DNA from 2 places in the Pseudoneobacillus rhizolycopersici genome. Region 1 is predicted to be linked to the other one. Evidence: a T-box and tRNA genes for the amino acid it is inferred to sense, from the RefSeq annotation. Region 1 holds a T-box; the other holds one or more tRNA genes.
What was found. A T-box is a leader RNA that pairs with one kind of tRNA and senses whether it is charged. The one in region 1 lies ahead of pheS (phenylalanine--tRNA ligase subunit alpha), so its partner is inferred to be a tRNA-Phe.
Positions count from the first base shown of each region.

Region 2: it has a tRNA-Phe gene. The T-box ahead of pheS (phenylalanine--tRNA ligase subunit alpha) is inferred to sense a tRNA for this amino acid. The anticodon was not compared.

Region 1 is NZ_JBTOOE010000008.1:83,418-99,617, reverse strand. It holds gene ACX9YW_RS10845 (enoyl-CoA hydratase) at 1-730, opposite strand, end outside; gene fadR (fatty acid metabolism transcriptional regulator FadR) at 760-1,344, opposite strand; gene ACX9YW_RS10835 (long-chain-fatty-acid--CoA ligase) at 1,525-3,225, opposite strand; gene ACX9YW_RS10830 (DUF350 domain-containing protein) at 3,446-3,856, opposite strand; gene ACX9YW_RS10825 (endonuclease MutS2) at 3,878-6,235, opposite strand; gene ACX9YW_RS10820 (CvpA family protein) at 6,497-7,045, opposite strand; gene zapA (cell division protein ZapA) at 7,052-7,312, opposite strand; gene pheT (phenylalanine--tRNA ligase subunit beta) at 7,471-9,885, opposite strand; gene pheS (phenylalanine--tRNA ligase subunit alpha) at 9,904-10,941, opposite strand; T-box leader at 11,011-11,243, opposite strand; gene ACX9YW_RS10800 (TrmH family RNA methyltransferase) at 11,300-12,052, opposite strand; gene sspI (small acid-soluble spore protein SspI) at 12,169-12,375, shown strand; gene ACX9YW_RS10790 (M42 family metallopeptidase) at 12,425-13,510, opposite strand; gene ACX9YW_RS10785 (dUTP diphosphatase) at 13,584-14,072, opposite strand; gene ACX9YW_RS10780 (sigma-w pathway protein ysdB) at 14,170-14,550, shown strand; gene ACX9YW_RS10775 (TVP38/TMEM64 family protein) at 14,595-15,173, opposite strand; gene ACX9YW_RS10770 (DUF1294 domain-containing protein) at 15,241-15,504, opposite strand; gene rplT (50S ribosomal protein L20) at 15,569-15,928, opposite strand; gene rpmI (50S ribosomal protein L35) at 15,966-16,163, opposite strand; gene infC (translation initiation factor IF-3) at 16,177-16,200, opposite strand, start outside.
Region 2 is NZ_JBTOOE010000030.1:8,373-24,572, forward strand. It holds gene ACX9YW_RS20720 (peptidoglycan DD-metalloendopeptidase family protein) at 1-1,418, opposite strand, end outside; gene ACX9YW_RS20725 (DoxX family membrane protein) at 1,973-2,479, shown strand; tRNA gene ACX9YW_RS20730 (tRNA-Phe) at 2,522-2,594, opposite strand; tRNA gene ACX9YW_RS20735 (tRNA-Asp) at 2,906-2,981, opposite strand; tRNA gene ACX9YW_RS20740 (tRNA-Glu) at 3,196-3,267, opposite strand; tRNA gene ACX9YW_RS20745 (tRNA-Lys) at 3,280-3,352, opposite strand; gene ACX9YW_RS20750 (adenylosuccinate synthase) at 3,689-4,981, opposite strand; gene dnaB (replicative DNA helicase) at 5,170-6,522, opposite strand; gene rplI (50S ribosomal protein L9) at 6,648-7,097, opposite strand; gene ACX9YW_RS20765 (DHH family phosphoesterase) at 7,094-9,067, opposite strand; gene ACX9YW_RS20770 (YybS family protein) at 9,084-10,028, opposite strand; gene rpsR (30S ribosomal protein S18) at 10,244-10,489, opposite strand; gene ssb (single-stranded DNA-binding protein) at 10,539-11,057, opposite strand; gene rpsF (30S ribosomal protein S6) at 11,121-11,408, opposite strand; gene ychF (redox-regulated ATPase YchF) at 11,567-12,667, opposite strand; gene ACX9YW_RS20795 (molybdopterin-dependent oxidoreductase) at 12,792-14,774, opposite strand; gene ACX9YW_RS20800 (DUF951 domain-containing protein) at 14,859-15,059, opposite strand; gene ACX9YW_RS20805 (mechanosensitive ion channel family protein) at 15,091-15,924, opposite strand; gene yyaC (spore protease YyaC) at 16,116-16,200, shown strand, end outside.

The sequences.
Region 1 (16,200 bases):
CAATTCCTTCTTGCCCATCCTCGGAGCCAAATACTTTACCAAAAAGTAATGCCTCTTGTTTCACACCAGCATAGAATTCAGAAGTCTTGGCGTAATTAAGAAGTTCAATGGCAGCCCGAATGGATACTGGACTCTTCTTGGCTATTTTTCTAGCAATCTTGTAAGCGTTTTCCAAAACCTCAGCATCCGGGTAAGCATGATTAGCTAGTCCGTATTGAACTGCTTCGGTCCCAGATATCGGGTCGCTCGTAAACAACATTTCTGCAGCACGGGCAACACCTACATATTTCGGAAGCCGCTGTGATCCTGCGAAACCAGGAACTAAACCAAGCTGAAGCTCCGGTAAACCTAGTTTAGCATTTTCAGAGACTAAACGGAAATGGCAAGCCATTGCCAATTCGAGACCGCCACCTAGTGCAGCACCATGAATGGAGGCAATAATTGGTTTTGGAAACTTTTCCATGCGTTCAAATATATTTTGTCCGTATTCGCCCAGTTTTGAAAATTCCTCTTCAGACTTCACTTCGGTAAATTCCTTAATGTCTGCCCCAGCTGAGAAAAATCTGCCTTCACCATGAATGACGATGACGCGGATTTCCTCATTTGGTTCAATTTCATCTAATACAGCTGATAACTCCTTTAAAAGCCCTGAAGAAAGAGCGTTTGCCGGAGGTCGGTTGATAGTAATGGTGGCAATCCTGTCTTCAAACGACCATTTTAAATATTCCAATTCAAATCCTCCTTTATGAAACATGGTTATTACCTATGGCCACAGCCATTAATAAGAAGCTGATGGACAGCCGGTGCAAGGGCTAACAAATCATAACGCTGCTCGTTCATCACCCAGGAAGTGATGGTTTCATCCATCGTTCCAAAAATCATTTGCCTGGCCAGTCTTGTATCTAGTGTTGGAATAAATTCACCATTTTCTTTACCTTCTACTAATATTTGGTCAACAACCTGTAAATAATCTTTTAAAACATCATTGATTTTTAAACGAAGTTCCTTATTTGACTGTCGAAGTTCCAGTTGTGTGACAATTGCAAGGTGGTGATTTTCCGAAAGAAGTTGAAAATGTGATTCGACCAACATTAATAATTTCTCTACTGCGCTGTCTTTTCCTGCAATTTTTTGCTGAATTTTTTCTACGAATGTGCCCATTTTTTCTTGAAATAGTGATATTAGAATATCTTCCTTATTTTTAAAATAAAGATAAATGGTCCCATCGGCGACACCTGCCTGTTTGGCAATCTTTGATACTTGCGCAGCATGGTAGCCATTTTCTGCAATGACTACTACGGCAGCATCGATAATTTGCATATATTTTGGTTTGTTTTTTTTCATTTATTCCACTCCAAAAAAGAGGTCACTAACGATGATAGAAATATGAATGAATAATCATTCATATTTCTATCATAGTAAGTAACCTGATTAATGTCAATAATCTGAAAAAATTATTCTTGTATAATGGACAAGCCTTATCTGAAAAATAAAGAGTCAAAAATCGACTCTAAAAATAGTCCATTACGTTTGATTGGTCAACTCTTCTAGTTTTTTCTTTTCTTCATCCACTAAAGCTCTTCTAAGAATTTTCCCAACTGCTGTTTTGGGCAATTCTTTTCTAAATTCATAGATTCGCGGGACTTTATAGGCTGCTAATTGTTTTCTAACAAACTTATCTAGTTCATCCTCTGTGAGAGTCGATCCTTCTTTTAAAACAATATATGCCTTAACAGTTTCTCCGCGATAAGCATCTGGTACTCCGGCGGCAACAACCTCTTGGATATCGGGATGTTCATATAATACCTCTTCAATTTCACGCGGATAAATATTAAATCCGCCTGCAATAATCATATCTTTTTTTCGGTCAACAATAAAGAAATAACCTTCTTCGTCCATATAACCTAAATCTCCCGTTAATAACCAATCGTTTCGTAAGGTTTGCGCCGTTTCCTCCGGCTTATTCCAATAGCCCTTCATTACTTGTGGACCGCGTATGGCAACTTCGCCAATTTCACCTGGTGGTAATGGCTCCCCTGTTTCAATGGAAAATATCGCCGCATCTGTGTCGGGCCACGGCACTCCGATACTACCTTTAACCCTTGGTCTGTCCCATAAAAAGTTTGCATGGGTTACAGGAGACGATTCTGTTAAACCATACCCTTCAACTAATTTTCCACCTGTTGCTGTTTCAAAATTTTGCTGCACTTCTACAGGTAATGGTGCTGAGCCAGAGAGACAGGAATCGATTGAAGATAAATCATATTTTTTTATATCAGGGTAATTTAACAGACCGATATAAATAGTTGGTGCTCCTGGGAATAAAGTTGGTTTTTCTTTATGAATGGTTTTTAGGGTTGTTTCTGCATCAAACTTTGGTAAAAGAATCATTTCATTGCCATCCATAACCGCTAACAGTAAGACCGTTGTCATCCCATAAACATGGAATAATGGCAGGATTCCTAAAATTTTTTCTTGCCCTGGTTTGCATTTGTACATCCAGGCTTTACACATCGTGGCATTGGCAACTAAGTTTTTATGAGTTAACATAACCCCTTTTGGAAAACCAGTCGTTCCACCTGTATATTGCAATAAGGCAAGATCTTCTTCAAAATCAAACTCATATCTCTTAAGTTCTTTGGCAGGTTGTTTGAGGATTTCTGTTAATAAATGATTGTTGCCCTCGTGTTTCACGTTAACAACAATGCCATATTGTTTCTTTTGAATAAATGGATAAATTAGGTTTTTGGGAAACGGAAGCGCCTCTTTGATAGCGGTTACAATGACATGTTGCAGGTTTGTCTTATGAATCACCTTCGATAACCGAGGAAATAATATGTCGAGTGTGATGATAATCTTTGAATCGGAATCATTCATTTGATACTCAAGTTCTCTCTCCATATAGAGCGGGTTTGTCATGACAACAACGGCGCCAGCTAATAAAGCACCGAAATAACTAATCACCGCTTGTGGCGTATTCGGTAGCATGATCGCCACCCGATCACCTTTTGTTATTCCTAATTGTTGTAAATATGAAGCGAGATTTGTAGCTTTTTCATGCAATTCATAGAAGGTCATTTCTTTACCCATAAAATGAATAGCAGTCTTGTCGGGATATTCTTTGGCCGCATTGATTAAGTATTGTTGTAATGGCTGGGAAGGATAGGATAGCGTATGGGGTATTTCATCGGGATAAGTCTTGAGCCAGGGCTTTTCTACATGCATCGGCGAACCTCCTTTTTGATTTTTCTAAAAATTCAAATTATAGATAACCACTTTTATTATAATACAGGATATTGGTATAAACAATCACAAAAAAACTACCTAGTCGAACTAGGTAGTTTCCTCTTTAGGCAAAAAACACTAAATAGATGACCCCAATTAATAAAAAACCAGCACATAAACCAATTAGTACTTTTGCTAATGTTTCCACTTTGTTCGCTCCTTACAGGATTCCTGCACCGATGACGTAGGAAAGACCAACTGAGATGACCAGTGCAATAAACCCAACCGCGCGGTTATCCTTTTCTATTTCTTTATCCACATTAAATTTAGGAGTTAAAAATTCAAAAATAAAATAACCAACTAATAATAGAAAAAACCCAAATACTCCCCAACTAATGACGGTAAAAAGATTATCATGCTGCATAATGGAGAAACGAAAAATATTAGCAACACCAAATATTTTTCCTCCAGTTGCCATCGCAACCGCCAGATTACCGTTTTTAATTTCTTCCCAATTTTTATACTTCGTGACTAGCTCAAAAATAGCTAAAAAGACGATCATACAAAGGATGACGACACTATAATAGGCTGCGGTACTCACAAACACATTTTCCCAAAATCCACTATTCATTTAAAAGTGAGCCTCCCTCGCTTATTTAAATTCAACAATGGTAACACCTATACCACCTTCGCCCGCATCACCAAATCGGGTTCTTTTTACGGAACGGTGATTCCTTAAATATTCGGTTACTCCTTGTCTTAATGCTCCGGTCCCTTTTCCATGAATAATCGAAACTCTTGGATAGCCAGCCAATAAAGCATCATCGATATATTTTTCTACACGCATTAACGCATCTTCAAAACGTTCACCACGGAGGTCGAGCTCTAAGCCAACGTGGAAGTCCTTACCTTTGACGATGGCCATTGGCTTCACTTCTTTTCGCTTAGGTGTACTCGTATATTCAAGATCCTTTTCGTTAACTTTCATTTTTAAAATTCCAATTTGCACAACCCATTCTTTATCGGAGGATTGCTCGATAATGGTTCCCATTTGACCGAATGTCAGAACTTTTACTTCATCTCCAGGTGTTAAGCTATGGGTTTTCTTTTTCGTTTTCAGTGTTGCAGACGATTTTTTCACTGTTGGTGTGGCTTCATCGAGACGTTTTCTAGCTTCAATTAGTTCATGCTCTTTTACTTCGGCATTTTTTTCTATTCTCAGTTTGCGCAGTTCTCTGATAATGTGTTCAGCTTCACCTTTTGCCTTGTCAACAATTTCAACCGCTTTTTCTTGAGCCTTCTCATACATGGTATCCTTCTGTTCATAGAAGGCTATCATTTGATTTTGTAGGTCTTTATGAAGCTTTTCGGCATTCTTTAATAGTTCATTTGCCTCAAGACGATCATGTTCAGCCTCGCGCCTACTTGTTTCTAATGAAGCAATCATATTTTCAATTTGATTCGTGTCTGCACTAATTTGCTTACGGGCATTGTCAATCACACGGTCACCAAGTCCTAACCGCTTAGAAATTTCAAAAGCATTACTTCTTCCCGGGACACCTATAAGGAGCTTGTAGGTTGGACTTAAAGTCTCAATGTCAAATTCAACGCTGGCATTGACAACTCCAGGTCGATTGTAGCCATATGCCTTTAATTCCGGATAGTGAGTCGTTGCGATTACCCGTGCTCCACTTTTTATTACTTCATCTAATATTGAGATTGCAAGGGCCGCCCCCTCTTGCGGGTCGGTCCCTGCACCTAATTCATCAAACAAAACTAGGCTATTAAAGTCGACCTTTTTTAGAATATCAACAATATTCACCATATGGGAGGAGAAAGTACTTAAGCTTTGTTCAATTGACTGTTCGTCACCGATATCGGCAAAAACCGAGTCGAAAACGGCCACTTCTGAACCATCTAATGCTGGTATTTGTAAGCCAGCTTGGGCCATCAGAACACAGAGCCCTACCGTTTTTAATGTAACGGTTTTTCCACCTGTGTTTGGTCCGGTAATGACGATGGTCGTGAAATCTTTGCCTAGCATCACATCATTTGCGACAACTTCATCCTTGGGAATCAATGGATGGCGCGCTTTATATAAAGTGATTCTACCATCTTGATTGATGGCCGGCTTAGAGGCTTTTATTTTATGAGCATATCGAGCCTTGGCAAACATAAAATCCAATTCGCCTAAAACATAGACAATGGTTAACAGTTCTTGCTCAAACTGGGCAACGAACGCTGAGAGTTCAGCTAGAATTCGTTCAATTTCGAGCTGTTCCTTCACTCTGATTTCTTGAAGCTGGTTGTTCAATTGGACGATCGCTTGTGGTTCGATAAATAGCGTTGCACCTGATGAGCTTTGATCGTGTATAATTCCGCCATAATGGCCACGGTATTCTTGTTTGACCGGAATAACGTAGCGATCATTACGAATTGTGATCAGCGAATCTGACAACATCTTTTGTGCGTTGGAGGAACGAATCATGCTTTCAAGTTTTTCTCGAACACGAGACTCGCCCACGCGCATTTGTTGGCGAAGGTTACGCAAAGTATCACTCGCGCTGTCTAGAACCTCGCCTCCTTCATCTATGGCATTTCGAATTTTTTCTTCCAGTTCGGCTAAGACCATCATTTTATTCACATATTGACTTAAGATTGGCAATTCGACAGCGTCGGCTATCATGTCTTCTACAAACCGTTTCATTTGGCGGCTGACCCGTACGGTGCTTGCTACTTGCATTAGTTCCTGAGGACTTAATATTCCGCCGATTGCTGACCGTTTTACATGAGGACGTATATTAAAAATACCCGACAATGGCACATTTCCTTTTAATCGAAACACTGTCGCGGCTTCATCAGTTTCTTCCTGTAGCTTTATGACTTCTTGATAATCAGTTGACGGGCTTAACTTATTTACTTTTTCCTGTCCAAGGGTTGAAGAGACAAATGCGTAGATTTGCTCTTTAATTTTATCAAATTCCAAAACCTTTAGAACTCTTTGATGCATGGAGGTAACACCCCTTATCTATTAAATCGGTACGCTGATGTTCATCATTTTTTGATATGTACGGATATTCCTTCTTTTATATACGACGAAGAATGGAATTGGTTTCGTACAAATAAAATTGTTGGAAAAATCCTAGTCCAAATTATGATTTACTCTGTTTGCTTACTAATCATTATGTGATTTAAATGAATGTTTTATTTTTATCACTGAGTAATGGGACGATGGTGTTTCAAACAAATAAAGGAGCTGAACCTATCAGACTCAGCCCCTACTAGCAATGTAGTCAAACCATAGTTCCTTAATTTGTTTCGAAAAGATAGGTGTATTTTTGATAACAGACTGGGCAATTGATGAATCCTTTATCGGTGCTTGGATAAAATCAATTGGAAGCAGTGCCGCAATATATAAAATAATAAAGACCAATAAATAAGCCTCAACAAGACCTAAAATTCCGCCAGCCCAAATATTCAGCTGTTTTAGAATCGGAATATGGGCGATAAAATCTAGCATCGTTCCAATGATTTGGAGGAAAATTTTCACCGAAAAAAAGATAATGGCGAAAGCAATCGCTCGGTAATAGGCATCCTCAAAATGGTCACCGTTAAAAATTGCATGTAGTGCGGTTTCCGTTCCGAAATCAGGATATGGGACCCATAAGGTCAGCTTTGGAGCGAGATCATCATAGTAGGTTGCCGCTATAATAAAAGACACAAAAAATCCTACTAAATGGATAAACTGTAATATAAGTCCTCTTTTCAAACCAACAAAAAATCCGATTAAAAAAATGACAAGAATGACGATATTGAGCATATGGAATCATTCCTTTACTTTAGATAATTCCGCCTCAAGCTTCTCGACTTGATCCTTAAGCTTAACAAAATCGTTCATTGCATTTAAAGCGGTTAATACTGCTAATCTACTAACATCAAGTGAAGGATTCTTAGAACCAATTTCACGCATTTTATCATCAACCATCGAAGCAACTAACCGAATGTGACTAGCACTTTCTGTTCCAACGATGGCATATTGCTGCCCATATATATCAACCGTCGTACGTACCTTTCTCGAATCTGCCAAATCCTACACCCCTATCAAAAAAAAGAATCCTACACACTATCATACCACGAACACCAAAACAGTGAAAAGCCACAACTTAAGACACACACACCCTTTAACGCGTTAAAGCACAGCGGGACTGTCCCGCTGTGCTTTAAAGTGCTAAAGGGTTTGTTTGGTTATGCTCTTAGTACGGCGCCAGTTTTTTGCTCGAGGGCGTTTAGTACTTGTTGATGGGCTTTGGTGACGTCTTCGTCGGTTAAGGTACGTTCTGGATCTAGGTATTTTAATGAGAACGCAATTGATTTTTTGCCTGGCTCTAGGCGGTCACCTTCGTAGAGATCGAATATGCTGATTTCTTTTAGAAGTGCTCCGCCCGCTTCCTGAATGACACTCTTCAATTCATTCGCAGATTTATCCTTCTCCACTACTAGGGCGATATCTCTGGTGATAGATGGATACCTTGGAATTGCTTGATATTTTAACGGCTCTTGGTCAGCAGTCAATATATCCCTTAGATTCAATTCACAAACATAGGTGTCTTTTAAGTCTTTATCCTTTTGAACCTGTGGATGAAGCTGGCCGACAAACCCAATTACCTTGCCATCCAATGCTACTTCTGCTGTTCGTCCTGGATGCATACCTTGAGGAGCAGCCTGGCGATATTCCACACGATCCGCTAATCCTAGCTTAGCAAATAAACCTTCTAGAATTCCCTTTACAACATAGAAATCAACTGGCTTTTTCTCTCCCTGCCATAAATGAGTATGCCAAAGTCCTGTTAAAGCAATTGCCAGATGTTCCTGCTCCTCAGGAAGAATATCCCCTTCGTTTGCTAAGAAAACAGCACCCGCTTCATAGACTCCGGTACTATCATTTTGTCTGGCCGCATTATATTTTAAAATATCTAATAATCCAGGTACAATACTTAAACGCAGCTGGCTTCGTTCTTCGCTCATCGGCATCGCTAAACGAATTGGCTCACGTTTCTCTAACGCAAATTGGGCTGCCTTATCTTCACTTGTTAATGAATAAGTAACCGCTTGAAAAAGGCCAGCAGATTCTAAATAACTCCGAACCCTTCTGCGCTTAGCTTGGTAGTCTGACAATCTTCCAGGAGTGGCTTCCCCAATTGGTAAGGTAGAAGGAATGTTATCATAGCCGTATAAGCGAGCTACCTCTTCGACTAAATCTTCTTCAATCGAAATATCGCCACGGCGAGTTGGTACGGTTACTTTGAATACCTCATTATCCGTTTCAACCTCAAATTGCAAACGATCAAAAATATCTTCCACTGTTTTAACTTCTAAATTGGTCCCAATGACTAGATTGATTTTATCTAAAGATGTTGAAACAACCGCTGGCTGAATGTCCATATGGTCCGCTTCTACTGATCCTTGCAAAACTTCTCCGCCAGCATACAATTCCATTAAATAAGCAGCACGTTCAGCAGCGGCACGAACCCGATTAGGGTCAACACCTTTTTCAAAACGAGCACTTGCTTCGCTGCGTAACCCATGAACCTTAGACGCTTTGCGAATCGTAGTCCCCTTGAAATAAGCTGACTCTAGTAATACCGTCGTAGTGTCAGATGAAACCTCAGAATTCGCTCCACCCATGACACCTGCTAAGGCAACCGGTTCTTGACCGTTCGTAATAACCAATTCATCACTTGCTAATGTTCGTTTAACATCATCAAGCGTTTCAATGATTTCACCTTCATGTGCTAAACGAACTATAATTTCTTTTGAACCTAATTTATCATAATCAAATGCATGTAATGGCTGTCCGTATTCTAATAGGATGTAGTTTGTAATATCGACCACATTATTATGAGGACGAATCCCTGCTGCCATTAATCGCGCTTGCATCCAAAGTGGCGCTGGGCCAATCTTGACATTCTTAATCACTTTCCCGACGTATAGCGGGTTATCTTCTTTAGCATCCACTGTAATCGAAATATAATCGGACGCTTTTTCCTGGGCTAGGGTCAGGGTCGTTTCCGGAAGTTTAACATCTCTCCCAAGAATAGCTGCCACTTCATAAGCTACCCCTAACATACTTAATGCATCTGCACGATTAGGTGTAATGCTTAATTCAAGAACTTGATCGTCACGATTCAAGAGTGTCAATGCATCTACTCCAACCTCTGCATCAGCAGGGAAAACGAAAATACCTTCAGAGTATTCTTTTGCTACTAATTTGCCTTCAATTCCGAGCTCCTGAAGTGAGCAAATCATTCCATTTGATTCTTCACCACGAAGCTTTGCCTTTTTAATTTTGAAATTTCCGGGTAAAACAGCTCCTACAGTCGCTACCGCAACCTTTTGACCTTGAGCAACGTTTTTCGCACCGCAAATAATCTGTACAGGTGTTTCCCCGCCAATATCAACTAAGCACTTGCTCAATTTATCAGCATTCGGGTGCTGTTCCCGCTCTAATACATGACCGACAACGACACCGCTCATTCCTTCATTTAAAATTTTGACACCCTCGACCTCAATCCCACTCTTCGTAATTCTTTCGGCTAATTCAGTCGGCGAAATCCCAGTTAAATCAACATAATCCTGAAGCCATTTATATGAAACAAACATGTTTATACCCTCCCTTATTTACTCTTGAACCGAAAATTGCTTTAAGAAACGCACATCATTTGTATAGAAATGACGGATATCATCAACACCATATTTCAACATTGCAATCCGCTCTGGTCCCATACCGAAGGCGAATCCAGTGTATTTCTTAGAGTCGTAGCCAGCCATTTCCAACACGTTTGGATGAACCATTCCTGCGCCAAGAATTTCAATCCAGCCGGTTTTCTTACATACGTTACAGCCATCCCCGCCACAGATTTTACAAGAAATATCTAATTCAACTGAAGGCTCCGTGAATGGGAAAAAGCTTGGGCGTAAACGAATTTTACGGTCTTCTCCAAAGATTTTTTTCACGAACAATTCTAATGTCCCTTTAAGGTCACTCATGCGAATGTTTTCGCCGACGACTAAGCCTTCAATTTGCATAAACTGATGAGAGTGTGTCGCATCATCGTTATCGCGGCGGTACACCTTTCCAGGACAAATAATCTTGATTGGCCCTTTGCCTTCATTTTTTTCCATCGTTCTTGCTTGAACTGGAGATGTATGGGTACGCAATAAGATTTCTTCTGAAATATAGAAGGAGTCCTGCATATCTCTTGCCGGGTGACCTTTCGGTAAGTTCAGCGCTTCGAAATTGTAGTAATCCTTTTCTACTTCTGGTCCTTCGGCAATTTGATAGCCCATCCCAATAAACAAATCTTCAATTTCTTCAATGATCTTGGTTAATGGATGACGGTTGCCTTGGCGAACTGGACGTCCTGGTAGGGTAACGTCGATTTTTTCAGAAGCAAGTTTGGCATTAATCACAACTGTTTCTAAATCAGCTTGTTTTTCGGAAATTTTAGATGCAATGATTTCACGGACTTCGTTAACCAGTGCTCCCATTTTCGGTCTTTCTTCCTCAGAAATCTTGCCCATTCCTCTTAATACTTCAGTAATCGGCCCTTTTTTCCCTAAGTAAGCAACACGAACATCATTCAATGCCTTAAGGTCAGTAGCCGCTTCAATTAAATTCAGCGCTTCCGTTTGCAATTCTTTTAAACGATCTTGCATTTGATTTTTCCTCCTTTAAAATTAAAAATCTTGCATGATTTTTGAAAAATAAAAAAACCTCTATCCCCAAAAAGGGACGAGGTTCAATTCGCGGTACCACCCTTATAAATGTGTACAAATATGTATACATTCACTTCGTTGAAGATAACGGCTTAGCCGGGTGCACCTTTACACATTAAAGTGGTCCCGGTGCCAACTCTGGAGGTGAACTTCACTTACCCTTTCCATAAAGATGCTTTCAGTCAAGGCATCTTCTCCCTAAAAGTTAGGTACAAGCTACTTTTCTCCGTCAATGTTTTTTGATCATGCAGTTTTGCAAATTATTATATTATAAAATGCGTTTCGTTTCAAATTGTTCTTACCTATTTTTAAAATAATATAGCAATATTCCAGCAGCAACGGCTACGTTTAAAGATTCACTTTTTCCATAAATCGGAATAAAGAGATTTTGATCCGTTCTAGCTAATAGTTCTGGGTTTATCCCATTTCCTTCATTTCCGACAATGATGGCAAATTTCCCTGCAGGTTTCACTTCGGTAAAGGTGGTTGCATTTTCCAAAGCGGTACCAAAAATCGAAACAGACTCAGCTCTTAATTTATTGACCCATTCAAAAAGGTCGCCCCTTAAAATAGGCAAGTGAAAATGGCTACCTTGAGCGGAACGGAGAACCTTTGAATTGTAAATATCAACGCTTCCAGTTCCGACGATAATCATATCAATACCTGCAGCATCAGCGGTACGAATAATCGTTCCGAGATTGCCTGGATCTTGAACTGCATCGAGGAGTAAAAAGCTCTGTCCATCCACATCACTATACTTCGGTTGGACACATACCGCAAAAATCCCTTGGGAGGTTTCCGTTTCCGCCAACTCCTTGACAACTTCCTTATTAATTTGTGTCACGGGGATGGCACCATAGTTCATTCGATGGGGAATCATTACTTCTTCGGAAACAATAATTTCTTGCACCATACCTTTAACTTTTAATGCTTCTTCTAACAGATGAAAACCTTCAATTAAAAAGGTACCTGTGCTTTCCCGTTCTTTCTTTGTATGTAGTTTTTTCCACTGCTTAACCTGTGGATTTTTCGAAGAGTGAATATACTTCACGAGATTCGCTCCTTTAATTGACCTGTTCAATTTTAATATTATATCTTTCTTTGATACATATTAAAAGTAATAATGGAAAAACTTATGTAAGTAATACAGAAAAGGAGTGGGACTTGATGAATTTAAATTTGCGAAATGCGATTGTTCATAACGTTCAAGGAAACACGCAAGATCAATTAAGAGATACCATTGTGGACGCCATTCAAACCGGGGAAGAAAAAATGCTTCCTGGTCTAGGGGTACTATTTGAAATAATCTGGAATAATTCTACTGAAGATGAACGACAAGAAATGCTACAAACGTTACAACAAGGGTTAAAATAAATATGACAAAAAAAGAAACTCCAGAACCAATCCGGAGTTTCTTTTTTTATTATTCGTAAGTAATTTTATCCACAGTTTCTTGATCTAAGCGTTTGGTTACTTCAACAATTAATTTAACCGCATTTTCATAGTCATCACGGTGAAGCATGGCTGCATGTGAGTGAATATAACGTGTGGCCACTGTGATGGCTAATGAAGGCGAACCTTTATGAGCTAAATGAATGGAACCAGCATCTGTTCCGCCACCTGCAATCACATCAAATTGATATGGAATTCCTAACTCATCAGCAACACCTGTAACAAAATCACGTAAACCTTTATGGGAAACCATTGAAGCATCATATAATAAGATTTGTGGACCCTTACCCATTTTGCTCATTGCTTCTTTTTCAGAGATTCCCGGGGTGTCTCCCGCGATACCGACGTCAACACCAAAGCCGATGTCTGGCTCGACAGCATTGGCTGAAGTTCTTGCTCCTCTTAAACCAACCTCTTCTTGTACCGTTCCTACTCCATAAACAACGTTTGGATGGTCAACACCCTTTAATTGTTTTAGGACATCAATGGCAATCGCACATCCAATGCGGTTGTCCCAAGCCTTAGCAAGTAGCATTTTTTCATTGTTCATCACCGTAAACTCGAAGTAAGGAACGACCATATCACCTGGACGAACGCCCCATTCCAATGCTTCCTCACGGCTTGACGCACCGATATCAATGAACATATCCTTAATTTCAACTGGCTTTTTGCGCGCTTCAGCTGATAAGATATGCGGTGGTTTGGACCCAATAACACCAGTTACATCGCCTTTGTTTGTGACAATCGTAACCCGTTGTGCCAGCATTACCTGTGACCACCAGCCACCAACAGTTTGAAATTTCAAGAAACCTTTGTCATCGATTTGAGTAATCATGAAACCGACTTCATCTAAGTGCCCGGCAACCATGATTTTTGGCCCGCCTTGTTTACCAACCTTTTTGGCAATTAAACTGCCTAAATGGTCAGACGTTACCTCGTCCGCAAAAGGCTCGATGTATTTTTTCATGACCTCACGAGGTTCTCTTTCATTTCCAGGAATACCCTTTGCATCGGTTAAATCCTTGAGCATGGTTAGTGTTTCATCTAATTTCGTCATTGATTCGACTCCCTTAATATGTATTCATGATTTATTATACAAAAAGACTTAGCAAAATGCACAAATTTTCACACTAATATCCTGTTTGTTGCCTTTCATAATTTACTTCATTTTTCAAAATGTATGCTTGTTCGATATCTTGATAACTTAAACCAAGTAGTTCTGCTAAAGAAAGATACGCAGAGAACAACTTTTGATAATTCTCAAATGATTGTCCTTCTTTAAAAAGATTTATTGCCGAAAACACAGTCAAAAATTGCTGGGTTAAGTCCTGCAAATGCTTGCTTTCCAGATTTAATTGGTATTGTTCAAACCCACATTCCAACCCCAGGGATAGAATAAAATGAACTCCATCGACAAATTCTTCTAAAATCTTTTCTCTTCGTGCCGGTGGCTTGAGACTCCAAAATTTAAAGCAGCGTGTTTCATTGGCTAGTTCACCTACTTCAACTAATAAGGCGAGAATTTTTTTTTCAATTAAATTCTCATTTTCTAGCTGGTGATTACTTTCAATATGGGAGTCTAAACTCTTTTGCATCTCATAAAGCTTTACTAATTGCATTTTTACCACTCCTTTAAAAAAGATTATAGCAAAAGTTGAAACCTTTTTAAGGTTTAACCGTATAGCAAGAAAAGTGATATTTTTGGAGGAATAAAAGATGTGGTTTCTTCGTACCTTGTTATTTGCGTTAATTTTATTTTTGGTTTATTACCTAATAAAATATATCATTAATCCAAAAAGGAAGCTTGAGTTAGCACATGAACAAAAAAGCTATTATTATTTTGATGATAAGGCGAATGTCCGTAAAAATTTCCTTCTCACTTACAAAGGGGTACTTTTTGAAGGAGAAAAATACTTAGGTGCAACAACTGATTCGTTTGAGGTAGTCTCGATATTTATTTTCCCAAAAGATTCGGGAGCTTTAATGGGCTTAACGAAGTCTGATTTTCGATATATCGAAAAGAAGGTTCAGGACCAATATCCTAATGCGAAAATTGATTGGAAAAGTCCAATCAAAGATTTACTCAACAAAGAATAATAGAAAATGGTTATCCTTTTGACATTGGATAACCATTTTTTTATTTATGAGGTTGAAGCCTTTTTAAAAAATTCCTTCCAACGAATGACGGCTATTTTCTCTCTTAATAAATAGACGAGTACGGTTAGAGCAAATAAAATGATGGCAATAATCGTCGGGGTAAATCGACTAATAAACTGACCAAAGATCGTATAAAAGAATGCCAGTGGTAGATTGGAATAGAAGGAGCCCCTTGCATATTCTTTAAAGTTCTTTTTGCGCTGCATTAAACAAAAGTTCATTAAATGAAAATGAATAAAAGGAATTAACCGTAAAATAGCAATCTGTCCAACTGTTAAATTACGATATTCACCAAACCATTTGATTTTGATGCGCGAGAGTTTCTCATACGTTTTAGGCATTTTATTAATCACAAAATAAAAGGCCAAACTAACGAGCATTAATCCGATTAACGAATATATGGTACCTAGTACGGTCCCAAAGATGACTCCGCCAGCGATGCAAACAATGGCCACTGGCAAGAATAAAAATTGCCTGACGATATGAAAGAAGATAAAGGCTAATGGGGCTAAATATCCAACTGACTTCACAAACACAAACACCATTGTAAGTTGTTCGTCCATTCTGCTCACACCGCCTTCTAATTTATGCCTTCTAAAGCATATAAAATCGGACTAGTTGTTATGACAATTATTTTAAATATAGGTAAATTAAGACCACCTGAATTACTGCTAATAAGGGAAAACCAATCCGAAACGAAGAGTGTTTTGTTTTATGTCTGAAAGCATTCATTCCGATGGTCGTTCCGATTGCTCCGAAACAAATCGCTGTAATCCAGAGTGCTCGTTCACTTATACGCCACCCACCTTTTTGTGCGCGGCTTTTATCAAAGCCCATTAGAATAAAGCCATAGATGTTAATAAAAAGCACGATTAGCCATGTCCAAATCTCCATCGACTATACACCTCTCCTAAAAGATAAAAAGCCACTCCCGAAATCCGAGAATGGCTAGTAAAGATTACTGGTTTAATTGAGCTTTAGCAGCGTTTGCTAATTCAGTGAATGCAGCAGCGTCGCTGATTGCTAATTCAGAAAGCATTTTGCGGTTTACTTCGATACCAGCAAGCTTTAAACCGTGCATTAAACGGCTGTAAGAAAGACCGTTCATGCGAGCTGCTGCGTTGATACGAGTAACCCAAAGTTTGCGGAAGTCGCGCTTCTTTTGGCGACGGTCGCGGAATGCATACATTAAAGATTTCATTACTTGTTGATTGGCAACTTTATATAATGTATGTTTTGAACCGAAATAACCTTTTGCTAATTTAATGACTTTTTTACGACGTCTGCGAGTAACTGTACCGCCTTTTACACGTGGCATGTGTTTTCCCTCCTATATTTCCATAACCATAGATGGCTTAAATGTTTACTAATAAGAAACGAATGCGTTTGTAGTCACCGCTAGAAACTAATGTAGCTTTACGAAGGTGACGTTTTTGTTTTTGAGATTTGTTTGCGAACATATGGCTTCTATAAGCATGGCTACGCTTTAATTTACCAGATCCAGTTCTTTTGAAACGCTTTGCAGCGCCACGGTGAGTTTTCATTTTAGGCATTATGGTATCCTCCTTATTGCTTATCGATTTTCGGTGC
Region 2 (16,200 bases), on a different contig from region 1:
TATACTTCAAAATGTAAATGGACACCTGTTGAATCACCTGTTGAACCCATAACACCAATTTGTGAACCCTTAGGCACGGTTTGACCTACATTTACTTCAATAGAAGACAGGTGAGCATATACGGTACGATAACCGTTTTGATGGTCGACAACAATTTTATTACCATAGCCGCCATCCCAGCCTGCAAAAACGACTACACCATTATCTACTGTCTTGATTGTACGATCATTTGGTCTAGCAATGTCAATTCCCTTGTGCATCCGACTCCAGCGATAACCCATCTGGCTAGATACATAACCTCCTGATGTTGGCCATGAGAAGTTTCCTTCACCACGCGACGGAATGACCTTTGTACCCTTTAGAACCACTTTTGTTACTGGATTAACAAGGACATCAGCTTTGACCGTCTGTCTTTTCACCGTTTGGCCATTTTCCTGGGAAATCACATAAGTAACGGCGCGAACGCCTTCTTGACCTTTTTGTTTAACCTTTATATCACCCTTATACATTTTCGTGGTTTCTTCCACTTGCTTTTGATAAGGGATTTTTTCACGCTTATTCACTTCTTTTTCAACAATCACATTTACTAAGGCTTGTGGAACCGTTACATTTACTTCCTGGCCAATTTGTAACAAAGAATTTTCATTTAAATCTGGATTAATTTTTAAAATTTGTTCTAACGATAAGTTATGGTCCATAGCAATAGACCCTAAAACATCGCCTTCTTGAACAAGATATTTTTTCTCTTCTAACGTACCTTTTCGGATTAACTTAACAGCTTCCACAACTGTTAAAATCTTTTCCGGCTGGGTCTTTTCGGATTTAATTGTAACATCTTCACTAAAATAAACGTCTAGTATACGAGACTCATTTTTATTTAATGGTGGTAGGTCAATATTAGGAGACTTTTGACGTTCCGCAAGCTCAGCTAGTTGCTCCTTCGTCACATATCTTAATTTTAGACTTTGAATCACATGATTAGCCTGCTCTTCATTTTCTAAATAAACTGCAGGTTGACCTCCAATGATAACTGCCGTTGATTCAATTTGGGGCTTTAATTCAGTGTCTAGCATTGCAACGACTGATTGATCATTCGCTGTAGAGCGAAAAACTTGTTCAGGGATATAGGATAACTGTGACCCCAATTCTAAATCAAAGTTTTTATATTCTTTTTTAAATTGTTCCACTTTTTCTGTAACAACTTCTTCTACAACCTTTTTGTCAGAAATGGTACCTATGTATTCGTTATTTAAATAAACATAATAAACGGTTGTTAAGCTCTCTTTCGCTAATGGATTAGCTGCAACCCCAAATACCAATGATGTAGTAAGCAGGGAAGAGATGGCGATTTTCTTTGCCTTTGGGCTGAACATTCCCTTTAAACGCCTGGGAAGATTATTTATAAATGATTTTATCATTATTACTTTCCTCCTAAACTACGAAAATCAATCAACTATCTCGTAATCTAGTGCTATTTCACTATTGTTAATTATTGCTACGATTTTAGCACCCCTTAACTTTATCATAAAAATACTGAAAAAAGTTTAATAGTCTTTATAATGTAACAAAAATGTATAAAAACTGACATTTTGTTACGATATTTGGGAAATATTTGGAATTAATTTGTTTGAAAATTTCCACTAGACTGATAGTAATAAATGCCTAGAACCGCATGGAATCTAGATAGTTAGTGGGAATCACCTTTTCATTATGAAATAGGACAAGTTACCGAGTCAAACCGTATAGGCTTATCCTATTATTACAATTATGTTACAAAAGTAACGTTTTAGTGTCTTATTTTGTTATAAACGAGTTCAAGTATGAAAGATTGAGGCAATGTTCAATACTTTGCCATTTTCTTTTTGCGATATTGTGAATACTTTCACAATATCAACATTAATGACTCAGTTTATAGTATATTTACAGTGTAATCATTAATTAATTATTATTTTATTGAAAGGGAGCGATTGATATGTTAGTCAAATGGTTAAGAAATAGCAAGGTTTCTGCCGCCCTATTCGCCGCTCTAAGAATATATTTAGGATTTGCCTGGATGACTGCAGGATTTCATAAACTAACTGGCGGATTTGATGCTAGTGGATTCTTAAAAGGAGCCGTTGCCAATCCGGTTGTTGGACCAGATGGAGTGGTGTACGGAGGATGGGTATCTTTTCTTGAAAGTTTTGCCCTCCCAAATGCGGATCTGTTTAACGTACTCATTCCTTGGGGAGAATTCTTGGTCGGTCTTGGTTTAATTCTTGGATGCTTAACTACTGCTGCTGCTTTCTTCGCTGTCGTCATGAACTTCAGTTTCCTATTATCAGGTACTGTGTCTCACAACCCAACTGATATATTAATGGGAGTATTGATTATGATTGCTGGTTACAATGCAGGGGTATTCGGTTTAGACCGTTATGTCATTCCGTTCTTCCGCAAACGTTTCGGTAAAGAAGTTCTCGGCAACAAGAATCTGGCGTAACAAAAAAAGAGGTTGATTCTTAGGAATCGACCTCTTTTTTGATGGCTCAGGACGGAATCGAACCGCCGACACAAGGATTTTCAGTCCTTTGCTCTACCGACTGAGCTACTGAGCCATGATAATTATTTTCCCCGCTTAAAGGGTTCCTGCTGATAAATCTTCGTCCCGATTTCAGAAAGCATATTCAAGATGCGGTTCAATCGGTACGCTGAAGCTTATTCCATGTAGCTTATTCGGACGTGCTCTACCGACTGAGCTACTGAGCCATGATAATTATTTTCCCCGCTTAAAGGGTTCCTGCTGATAAATCTTCGTCCCGATTTCAGAAAGCATATTCAAGATGCGGTTCAATCGGTACGCTGAAGCTTATTCCATGTAGCTTATTCGGACGTGCGCTACAGACTGAGCTACTGAGCCAAATTTAAATGGCGGTCCCGACGGGAATCGAACCCGCGATCTCCTGCGTGACAGGCAGGCATGTTAACCGCTACACCACGGAACCAATTATTATATTATTTATACTATACACATAGCTTATGAAGGTTAACTGTCTCTTCCTCTGCTAGCCTATTCAGGAAGCTGATGCGTCGAGACAACTCGTAGCCCTTTCATGGGAGTGTCGCTCGTCGCTACACCACGGAACCAGATATTATGTATAAATAGCTGCCAGCTTCAAAACCGCGCTTGTCAGTTCCTAACTGACAGCTATAAGCCAATGACCCATACGGGATTCGAACCCGTGTTACCGCCGTGAAAGGGCGGTGTCTTAACCGCTTGACCAATGGGCCATATTTAGAGAGTGAGCCATGAAGGACTCGAACCTTCGACCCTCTGATTAAAAGTCAGATGCTCTACCGACTGAGCTAATGGCTCATATTGATATTCTATTTATGACGACGCTTTTTATAATAGCATGATAGTCTTAATAATAGCAATAGTTTTCTTTAAAAATTTTTTCCGGACATCGGTTCCGTTATTTAGTTGAAAAGTGTTTATTTTTCTAGTATCGCGGACATTGGTTCCGTTATTATGCTAAATAAGGGTCTTTTTCCTTGTATTTAGGCAAATAACGGAACCAATGTCCGGTAGTTATTGATTATCGGCTATTATCTTCAAATAACGGATTCTATGTCCCGAAAAAAAGCCCTGCGATTCGCAAGGCTCTTTACAACAGAAACATGCAAGGTAAAATCCCTGCCAAAACCCTAACTAACTCTGTCTCCAAGGACTCCGCACGACATTCGTCTGCGAACGATCTGGGCCAACTGAGAAAATCGATAACGGAATCCCAGTTAGCTGACTAATTCTTTCTAAATAATGACGTGCATTAGCAGGAAGCTCATCTAATGATTTGCAGCCCGTAATATCCTCTGTCCAACCTGGAAACTCTTCATACACAGGCTCACACTCGGATAATACCTTTAAGCTAGCCGGAAACTCTTCAATGACTTCACCTTTATATTGATATGCCACACAAATTTTCAATGTCTCGATCCCTGTCAATACATCAATCGAGTTTAATGATAAATCAGTGATCCCACTGACACGGCGGGCATGGCGGACAACGACGCTGTCAAACCATCCTACACGACGCGGACGACCTGTTGTTGTACCGTATTCCCGACCAACCTCACGAATCTGATGACCGATTTCATTATTTAATTCGGTAGGGAAGGGACCATCGCCAACACGAGTTGTATAGGCCTTAGACACACCGACAACATGCTTAATTTTAGTCGGTCCAACACCTGAACCAATTGTCACACCACCGGCAACCGGGTTCGACGAAGTCACGAACGGATAGGTTCCTTGATCAATATCCAGCATAACCCCTTGGGCACCTTCAAATAAAACTCGGCGACCTTCATCCAACGCATCATTTAAAACCACAGATGTATCACAAACATAATGCTTAATTTGTTGGCCGTACTCATAATATTCATCTAAAATTTCTTCTATTGTAAAGCCTTCTGTTTCATAAATTCGTTCAAATAAACGATTTTTCTCTTCAAGATTACGAACAAGTTTTTCTTCAAAAACCTCGCGATCCAAAAGATCAGCAACGCGAATTCCAATTCGAGCGGCCTTGTCCATATACGCAGGGCCAATTCCTTTTTTCGTTGTTCCAATTTTATTAGCACCTTTACGATCTTCCTCTACCTCATCCAATTTCAAATGATAAGGGAGAATCACATGGGCGCGGCTACTAATACGTAAATTATCTGTTGAAACATTCCGTTCATGTAAATAAGCCAATTCTTTGATAAGCGCCTTTGGATCAACGACCATTCCGTTCCCGATTACACAAATTTTTTCTTTATAGAAAATACCCGATGGAATCAAGTGTAACTTATACGTTTCCCCGTCAAAGCGAATCGTATGTCCAGCATTATTTCCTCCCTGATAACGGGCTACAACCTCGGCATTTTCCGAAAGAAAGTCGGTAATTTTCCCTTTTCCTTCGTCCCCCCACTGTGTACCTACTACAACAACTGATGACATTCGCCACACACCTCCAAAAAAATTGGACATAAAGTTAAATTCATTAAAACCATTGTTTAGTTTATCAATAAGCACCCCTTAAGTCAAACAAAACACGAACATTTATTAATATATTAGTAGTTATGTTCGTAAAAAAGTTAGCATAATAACAAAAAAAGAGATTAGCATAATACTAATCTCTTAATCTATTAAGCTCCAATATCATCAAAGCGTCGTTCCAAGTTGACGAATTTATTATATTCCTTCACAAAAGCAAGCTGAACGGTACCGGTTGGGCCGTTACGCTGCTTGGCAATAATGATCTCAATGATGTTTTTGTTTTCGGATTCCTTGTCATAGTAGTCATCCCGGTATAAGAAGGCAACAATATCGGCGTCCTGCTCAATTGATCCTGATTCACGGATATCGGACATCATTGGACGCTTGTCCTGACGTTGCTCAACTCCACGGGATAGCTGAGAGAGGGCAATGACAGGGACTTGGAGTTCACGCGCTAATTGCTTTAAGGAACGGGAAATTTCTGATACTTCTTGTTGGCGGTTCTCGCCTGTTCGTCCACTTCCTAAAATGAGCTGTAAGTAATCGATCAAAATCATTCCTAGCCCATGCTCTTGTTTTAAACGTCTGCATTTGGCTTGTAAATCACTAATTCTTACCCCTGGAGTATCATCAATATAAATACCGGCATTGGACAAACTACCCATGGCCATCGTCAATTTACCCCAGTCGTCATCCGTTAAGGTACCCGTTCGTAGGCGCTGTGCATCAATATTTCCTTCCGCACAAAGCATACGCATAACCAATTGTTCTGCCCCCATCTCCAAACTAAAGATGGCGACATTTTCGCCTGACTTAACTGCCACATTTTGAGCAATATTTAAGGCAAAGGCTGTTTTACCCACCGATGGACGGGCACCGACAATGATTAAGTCATTACGTTGGAAACCAGCAGTCATCCGGTCTAATTCAGCAAATCCCGTTGGAATACCAGTAACGTCACCTGTTCGTTGATGAAGCGTTTCAATATTATCATAGGTTCGTACAAGTACATCTTTAATATTATGAAAAGCACCGGCATTTCTTCGCTGGGCAACTTCCATAATACTTTTCTCCGCTTCACTTAAAAGGCTTTCTACTTCATCCTCACGTGTATAGCCATCTTGGGCAATCCCAGTAGCTGTGCGAATCAAACGGCGCAAGACGGATTTTTCTGCAACAATATTCGCATAATATTCAATGTTGGCGGCTGTTGGAACAGAACTTGCCACTTCACTTAAGTAGCTAACTCCACCGACATCCTCTAACAATTTAGTCGCATTTAACTCTTCCGTAACCGTTAAGATATCGACGGGTTTCCCTTGGTCACTCAGTTTTAGCATCGCACTAAAAACCTTTTGATGGGCAGCCCGATAGAAATCCTCCGGAATTAAAATTTCCGATGCAGTTGTAAGAGCAGAAGCCTCAAGAAAAATCGCACCAATAACCGCTTGTTCCGCTTCAATATTTTGCGGAGGCAAACGGTCAGCAAATAATTCACTCATATATCAAAAACCTCCTAAAAGAGGGATATTTATCAGTTCTATGAAAAAATGTGACCAGCCGCTGACCGATCACATTTCTTTACCATACTTATTTTAACATGTTTTTCATCATTATGAACGAAAAATTAATTTCCTTCTTTTACATGAACATTTAAGGTTGCTGTCACTTCATGATGTAATTTGACAGGAACTTTTGTATAACCTAGAGTACGGATCGCATCATTTAACTCCATTTTGCGCTTATCAATCTTTAAGTTGAATTTCTTTTGCAATTCGTCGGAAATTTGTTTCGTCGTAATAGATCCGAAAAGGCGGCCGCCTTCACCTGATTTGGCTGTTAGTTCAACGGTAATCTTTTCAATTTCTTCTTTTAATTTTTTTGCATCCTCTAACTCTTGTGCAGCCATTTTTTCATCGCGTTTCTTTTGTGCATCTAAAGAAGAGATCGCCCCTTGGTTTGCTTCAACAGCCAAACCTTGCTTAAATAAGAAGTTTTGCGCGTAGCCGTCTGCTACATTTTTAATTTCACCTTTTTTACCTTTACCTTTGACGTCTTTTAGAAAAATAACTTTCATTCCTTTTTTCCCCCTTCAATATAATCAGAAATTGCCGTTTTCAACATCAATTCGGCTTCATCGATTGAAACATCAGTGAGTTGTGTAGCCGCATTGGTCAAATGACCGCCACCGGTTAAGGATTCCATAATAACCTGGACATTTATACCACCTAAAGACCTAGCACTGATCCCAATCGTTTCATCATTCCGTTTTGAAATAACAAAGGATGCCTGGACCCCATTCATCGTCAAAAGCGTATCTGCCGCTTGGGCAATCACAACTTGGTCAAACGTTTCAGTAGGTTTTCCTTTGGCAATGGCAATTCCATCATAAATAAATTCAACAGTTTCAATCAGTTTAGCTTTTCTTACATACATATGAACGTCTTCTTTTAAAAGCTTTTGAACTAAAACGGTGTCAGCACCATGGGCCCGCAAATAAGAGGCAGCATCAAAGGTACGCGATCCAGTTCTAAGTGTAAAGCTTTTTGTATCAACGATAATTCCGGCTAATAAAGCGGTTGCCTCCAGCATTTCAATTTTAGAACGCTTCGGCTGGTATTCTAATAACTCTGTTACAAGCTCAGCTGTCGAAGAAGCATAGGGCTCCATATAAACCAGAAGGGAATTGTCAATGAATTCCTCACCACGGCGATGATGATCAATCACCACTCGCTTTTCAATTTTATTTAATATTTTTTCATCGATGACTAGGCTTGGCTTATGGGTGTCAACAATGACTAAAAGCGTTTCGTCTGTAGCTAATTCTAGAGCATGCTCGGGCTTAATAAATCGGGTAAAGAGCTTTTCCTGGCTTTTCATTTCATCCATTAGACGTTTAACACCTGTATCAACTTCTTGTGAATTCAACACAATAAAGCCATCTTTTTGATTCATTTCAGCTATTTTACTAATCCCAATCGCAGCTCCAATGGCATCCATATCTGGATTTTTATGTCCCATCACAATCACTTGGTCACTAGCTAGAATTAACTCCTTTAAGGCATGAGAGATGACGCGCGCCCTAACCCTTGTCCGCTTTTCAACGGGGTTTGTTTTACCGCCAAAAAAGGTAACCTTACCGCCAACATGTTTGACGGCAACCTGATCACCACCTCGTCCTAAAGCCAAGTCTAAGCCTGATTGAGCATGTGTACCTAAATCAGGTAAAGAAGTTACACCTGTGCCAACCCCGATACTTAATGTAAGTGGCACATTTTGTTTTGCAGTCGTTTCACGAACCTCATCCAAGATCGAAAATTTATTTTTTTCAAGCTGCTGTAGGATATGTTCATTAAAAATTCCAATGAATCTTTCCGAAGAAACCCTTTTTAAAAAGACCTCATTTTCATTGGCCCATTTATTCAGAATCGAAGTGACCAAACTATTTAAGCTGCTGCGCATTTGGTCATCCATTCCTTGTGTTAATTCATCATAATTATCTAAAAAGATGATGGCAATAACGGTTCGCTCATTTTGATACATTCTTTCCAACTCAGTTTGCTCGGTTACGTCAAAGAAGTACAATAATCGCTCTTCCCGTTTTAAAATGACCCTAAACTCCCGCTCACCCAGGTTAATAATTTCCGATTCTACTTCCTGTTTAATTAACGGGATAAGGGGGTCAGCGATATCATAAAGAGATCGCCCAACTAATGTCTCTTCATCAAAGCTTTCCGTCAAAAATGGATTTGCCCATTCTACATACATATCATCATTAATTAGCATGATCCCAATTGGCATCTCCAGTAACGCTTCTTCACCCACTTTTTTCACTCGATAAGAGAGGGTGGCGATATATTCTTCCATTTGCTTTTTTGTTTTTCGGCTTATGTCAAAAATAAAATAGTAAGGAAAGAACAAAAGAATAAATCCAATAAGCCCAATCAACCTATTATATACAGTTAATATACTAATTAAAATAAAGGAGAAGCCTATTAACCCATACAATAGGTAGCGAAGAGAACGCTTTTCAAGGTATTCAGGCATGTTTTCTTTTCAGCTCCTATTTTTTGACCAATCTTTTTCTTAATTCAAAACCTAAGTCAATTATACCTAATATCCGGATAATATAAAGTACTACAGGGACTAAGAATACAAAGACAGTGGATAATATTGGGATAAATTTAGGCCAACCTTTTAGATGACTAACAAAATAGACAAATGATAGACCTTGGACAACCAATAATATTTGCAATATGTAACTTAGATTCCATAAGGCGGTATTCAGAAAACTGCCTTCTTCCGGTTTTAAAATAATCGATAAAAGCGCTGTCAATAAATAATACCAAAGTATGCTTTTGGGAAGGACAACATCACGAAAAGCATGCCATTTTGGAATATCTAAACCAAATCTCTTCAAAATTGGAAAGTTAATCAGCTGTAGCAGAAAAACAATAAAAAATGAACCGACTACTAACATACTTGGTAATAGCAATTGAATCATTTTCATCATTAAATCAATTTGTTCTTTTAGGATATCAATATTATTATCTGCACCGCCAAGCATTTCCAACATTTTAAAAGAACGATTAAATGATTCATTCATCATTGTTGTCATTTCTTTAATGAAATTAAATTCAAAGAACACGACTGCCGCTCCGTATTGAGCAATCACATTGACCAAAAAAACCAAAGTCGTCGTGAGTAAAATTGTCATCCGACTCTTACCTTTTTTTGTCAAATACCCTAATGAAATTCCGGTTGAACCGAACAAAATGGTTGCAGGAATCGCCATTAAGGAGCCAACAATCAAGGAAATCGCCAAAGACGCAATAAAGAAAACAATAATACCATTCCAATCATTTTTCCAAGAAAAATAAATAAACGGCAGCACTAAAACCCAGGTACTGACAAGACCTAGCATCGGTACATAGAGCGTAATTAAAAGGAGGACAGCATAGATAGCTAATAATACTGCTCCTTCAGTTAAACGATGAGCATTTTTCACTTTTTCACCTCAACTAATTTTTAAACCCCTATTTTATCATTTTAACTGACGACGGGCGCTTCATACAACTTTTGCATTATTTAACCTATGGCTGTAGTTAAATTAGATTGTTGACTTCCGCTCCAATCAACAGGTGCTTAAAAAATGTTATCGTTAACACAGCCTAAAAAAACAAAAGCAGCAAGGATTTCTCCTTACTGCTTCATTCATTAGGCTCATTCACCAGTAACATATGGTAGTAATGCCATTTGACGAGCGCGTTTGATTGCGATCGTTAATTTACGTTGGTATTTTGCGCTAGTTCCAGTTACACGACGTGGTAAAATCTTTCCACGTTCAGAAATAAACTTCTTAAGAAGATCTACTTCTTTGTAATCGATTTTTGTAATTCCATGAGAAGTGAAGTAACAAACTTTACGACGCTTTGCACGTCCACCTCTGCGTCCACCTTGACCTGCCATTCGATTTCCCTCCTTCTACAATTTATTCACCGTATCATCTATGAACGTATTAGAATGGTAAATCATCGTCTGAAATATCAATTTGTCCACCGTTATTTCTAAACGGATCTTCATCTATACGACCAAAGTCTTGATTCTGTCTTTGTGGTTGATTCTGATAGTTATTCCCACCGCTATATGGTGGTCTTTGCTGTTCTCTTGGAGGATTATTGTAATAATCACCATCACCGCGATTTCCTGTTGAAGCACCTTTAGGTTCTAAGAATTGAACACTCTCAGCCATAACTTCAGTCACATAAACGCGTTTCCCGTCTTGTCCATCATAACTGCGTGTTTGTAAACGGCCATCTACACCTGCGAGACTACCCTTTTTCAAGAAATTAGCTACATTTTCAGCAGGTTTGCGCCAAACTACACAGTTAATAAAGTCCGCTTCCCTTTCCCCTTGCTGATTCGTAAAGGTACGATTTACAGCAAGTGTAAAAGTAGCAACAGCAACTCCACTAGGGGTATATCTAAGATCAGGGTCTTTAGTTAATCGTCCAACAAGAACAACACGATTCATCATCAGAACCAACTCCCTTTTTTTCTAATATGTTTCACGTGAAACAATATCAGTTATATCTATGGTTTATTCTTCTTCTTTAATAACGATGTGGCGAATGATATCTTCGTTAATCTTTGCAAGACGGGAGAATTCTTCAACCGCTGCTGGACTAGCGTTGACTTTCACTAATTGGTAGTAGCCATCACGGAAATCATTGATTTCATATGCAAGACGACGCTTACCCCAATCCTTCGCTTCAGCAATCTCCGCACCGTTGTCAGTTAAGATTCCTGCAAAACGCTCAACAAGAGCTTTCTTTGCCTCATCTTCAATGTTTGGGCGGATGATGTACATTACTTCGTACTTTCTCATCACTGTCACCTCCTTTTGGTCTAAACGGCCCATAAAGGGCAAGGAGCAATTTACATTACTCACAAGGTGAAAGTATATCATACAATATGATAAAAGGCAAATAAAAAAGGGAATGACCCCACAAAGCACTGTGGCGGGGTCATTCCCTGAACATTTTTTTATACGTTAAAACGGAAATGGATAATATCTCCGTCTTTAACCTCATATTCTTTCCCTTCCAAACGCACTTTACCAGCCTCTTTTGCTGCATTCATATTTCCTGCAGCTAATAAATCTTCATAAGAAACTGTTTCAGCACGGATAAACCCTCTTTCAAAGTCAGAGTGAATAATTCCGGCACATTGCGGTGCTTTCATGCCCTTACGGAAGGTCCAAGCACGAACTTCCTGAACACCCGCTGTAAAATAAGTCGCTAAGCCAAGTAAGTGATAAGCAGCTTTGATTAATTGATCCAAGCCAGACTCTTCAATTCCAAGTTCTTGTAAGAACATGGCTTTCTCGTCAGCATCCAATTCAGCAATTTCAGATTCAATTTTTGCACAAATGACAATCACTTCGGCATTATCTTGTGCAGCAAACTCACGAACCTTTTGAACATATTGATTACTTGATGGATCGGCAACATCTTCTTCACCGACATTCGCCACATAAAGTACAGGCTTAATCGTTAATAGATGAAGCATTTTAACAACCTTCATTTGCTCATCCGTAAAATCAACTGTACGTGCTGGTTTCCCAGCTTCAAAGGCTTCTTTTAGTGCGGATAAAATTTCAAATTCAAACACCGCATCCTTATCTTTTTGGCGAGCCATTTTTTCAACGCGCGTGATTCTTTTTTCAACTGATTCTAAGTCAGCTAAGATTAACTCAAGGTTAATAACCTCAATATCATCAATCGGATCCACTTTCCCAGCAACGTGGGTGATGTTTTCATCTTCAAAGCAACGAACAACCTGGCAAATTGCATCGACTTCACGAATATTGGCTAAAAACTTATTTCCTAGGCCTTCACCTTTACTTGCACCCTTAACAATTCCAGCAATATCCGTAAACTCAAAAGCTGTTGGCACGGTTTTTTTCGGTTGGACTAATTCGGTTAATTTTGTTAAACGATCATCCGGAACTTCTACGATCCCGACATTAGGGTCAATTGTACAGAACGGGTAGTTTGCCGATTCCGCTCCCGCTTGAGTAATTGCATTAAATAAAGTCGATTTCCCGACATTCGGCAAACCAACAATACCTGCTGTTAAAGCCATTTTGCCACTCCTCATTTCTCAAAATAATCTATATAAACACAGTGATTCCAATATTAAACCTTAAACAATTATAGATATATCTAATAAAAAAGACAAGTACAAACAAAGCTGCCAAAAAGGCAGCTTACAATTTTTCGATATTTACTAAACAATCATATAATGTGCTTCCTAATCCATTATCAGATTCACGGTCAGAGGTCAATTGATTTACAGATCCACCGTATCGGCTCCAAATTCCTTCATCAATATTAATCGTGCCTGGATGAGCCTGTTTCATAATCTGAACGGAACCAGTCAACGAGCCACGGTCATTCCAAACCTTGACCTCATCACCATCCACTAAGCCCTTTTGTTCAGCAACATCCACGGAAACTTCCACTTTTACTCTTGGTTTTGGGTCGAAGAAGGGATAATTTTGCGAATGATTGGACCGTAACGGATGAATCGTTAACAGAGAATAAGGATATTTTTCAAACAAGGAAGGATTATTCCACTTTGTTTCATTCGGGAGAGTTAAGCTAATTCTCCCATTTCCCGAGGTAAATTCGTATTTTCCGCTCTCCGTTTTAAACTGTCGATGTTCCCAAGGAATTTTTTCAACAGCAAGTTCAGCAAAGCCTTCTTGCCTTAGTTTTTCTAAAGTAATTCCTTGTTTTCTAAGAGGTTGTAATCCTAGCTCCAACCACTGTTGAGTTGTATAATCAAACTCACTGCCGAAACCTAACCGCTTGGCTAGTTCTGTCCAAATCCATAAATCAGATTTCGCTTCCCCGGGTGCTTCGACTAATTTGGGACCATAATTGACATAATGATGGTACATTGAGGAATAATACACATCTTCTTCCTCAAACACGGTGGTCACTGGCAGCACATAATCGGCAAGCTCTGCCGTATCAGTCATAAATTGCTCGAAAACCACTAGCGTATCCAACGATTCAAAGGCTTTTTTAACTAACCCAGTGTCCGGTACTTGGGTTAAAGGATTACCACACGTGACAATCGCCATCTTCACTTCTGGATCAATAGCTTGCAATATTCCTTCTGCCTGTTTCATCATGGTAAACTGGCGTGACTCTTGCTTACAGTCGTCCAGAGTAAATGCAATCGAACGAAAACTTTGCCCAACTTGGAGGTTTCCATAATTCGCACCTCCACCAGCAATGCCAACGTTCCCACTCATTGCCACTAATGCATCAATCAAGCGAATCGTGTTGCCTCCATTTTCATAACGCTGCATTCCTAGCCCTAAATAAGTGGAGGTTGGACGGTTACCATAAACTTTCGCTAAGAATTGGATGGTCTCAAGGGACACTTCCGCTTTTTCAATAATCTCTTCCATAGAAATACTAGCCAAGAGTTCTTCGACATCCTGGAAACCAATTGTGTAATGATCAATAAAATTTCGATCCTCACCGTTCATAAGGAGAATTTCCTTCATCACACCAGCAGCCAAAAAGCCATCCATACCTGGTTTTACCGAAATATAATGGTCGGCTATTTTAGCGGTTGCATTAAAAATTGGGTCAATCACAATAAGTTTGGCACCATTTCTCTTTGCCTGTTGTAATTTTTGAAAAAAATGCATATTCGTTCTAGCGACATTCCTACCCCAAATCACAATATTTTTACTATTATAAACATCGTCAGGGTGGTGACTATAGGCATCACCAAAATCCCATTTTTGGGCTTCAATTCCCGCCCCCCAACAGAGTGAGCCAATTAATTCGGTAACACCGCCAAACAAATTAAAAAAACGTCTATCGAGATTTTTTAATAAACCTCCATTGGCATAATCATGGCTATGAAGAATAGATGTGGAGCCAAATTGTTCTTTAAAGGAAGTCATTTTATCTGCTATTTCATTAAGTGCTTGTTCCCATGTTACTTGTTTGAATACGCCATTGACCTTTTTTAAAGGATATAGAAGACGTTCCGTAGAATTAGTCCTTGTCTCCAACATTCGCCCACGACCGCAAATTTTCCCTTGGGTAATTGGATGTGAGGCTGACCCATCTACTTTTACAACCTTGCCATTGTCTACCGTTACTTGGAATCCACAATTATCCCAGCAATTCAACGAACAAGAAGACTGAAAAACCTTCGCCAACTCCAACACCTCATCTCTTAAACTCATTTTCTATTAGAATAATACATATTGAAGGGGAATGAAATAAAAAAAGAAGCAACGGGGTTATCCCTCATGCTTCACTAGTATTTTTTTCAGTTTTCGAGCGAATTCTCGTCTAGGTAGTAAGACACTATGAGCACAGCCCTCGCACTTAATGCGAATATCCATTCCCAATCGAATAATCTTCCAGCGATTGGTTCCACAAGGATGTGCCTTTTTCATCTCTACAATATCGTTCAAGCCAAATTCCTTTTCTTGCTCCATATTACTATCCCCTTAATCCCAATTATAATAATTATCCAAATTGAACAACAATGCCTTGTTGATCAAACCAAAGCTTTAAATCTTTTTTAATCATACGACTAACTGTCGTTTGCCGCATTGGTTTTGTTTCAATGGCAATTCGCAACACGACCTCTGAGGACCCTAAAGCTTGAACGCCAAGAAGCTCAGGTGCTTTGATGAGATCCTCATATTTTCCAGATAAACTTTGCAAAAATTCCCCAATAATTTGCTCCGTTTTAATCAAATCTGCTTCGTTCGGTATCGTCAAATCAATTGTTGCTTTACTGTTATGTAATGAATAATTCGTCACTTGAACAATACTGCCATTCGGCAAGATATGAAGTTCCCCCGACCAGCTTTTCATCTTTGTCGTACGTAAGCCAATTTCTTGAACAACCCCCTCTAGCGTTCCTATTTTCACCTGATCACCAACCGAAAATTGATCTTCAAAAATAATAAAGAAGCCAGTAATGATATCCTTTACAAGATTTTGCGCCCCAAAACCGATAGCCAAACCAACAATTCCGGCTCCTGCCAGCAAAGCTTTGACATCAATGTTCATAGTGGAAAGAATCATTAAGAAAGCCATGAAGGAAACCGCATACGTTAAAATGTTTTCCAACAGTTTCATTAACGTTTTTTCTCGGCGCTCAGATGTTCTTAGCGGAGATTTCAAACGCACTTTAAAAATATTTCGAATGGCCGCCTTGCCAACCCGAATGATGATACCCGATAAAATGACAATGACCATTATTTTAAAAAGAGCCTCACCGACATGAATCCATGTATCCTCATTTAGAACTTTTACTTTTATTTTGTTGTAGATACTGTAAAAATAATCCATTTCATCACCTAAATCAACTATTTTTCAAGGATATTTTCAAACTTCTGTTTCAGCAGGACTATCCCGCTTTTGATTTTATTCTACCAATTTTCCCATCCTCTTTGTAGTATCCAATTTCCTACTATTCTTCATGTATAGAAATTAGAAAAAGTCCGTATACTGTAATACTTACCGATTTAAGGAGTGGACCTATGAATCTGAAAACGAATTTTTTTGATCGGCGGGGTGGAACGAAAATTTTTCATGATGACGTCGATGCCATCAACCAAATTTCTA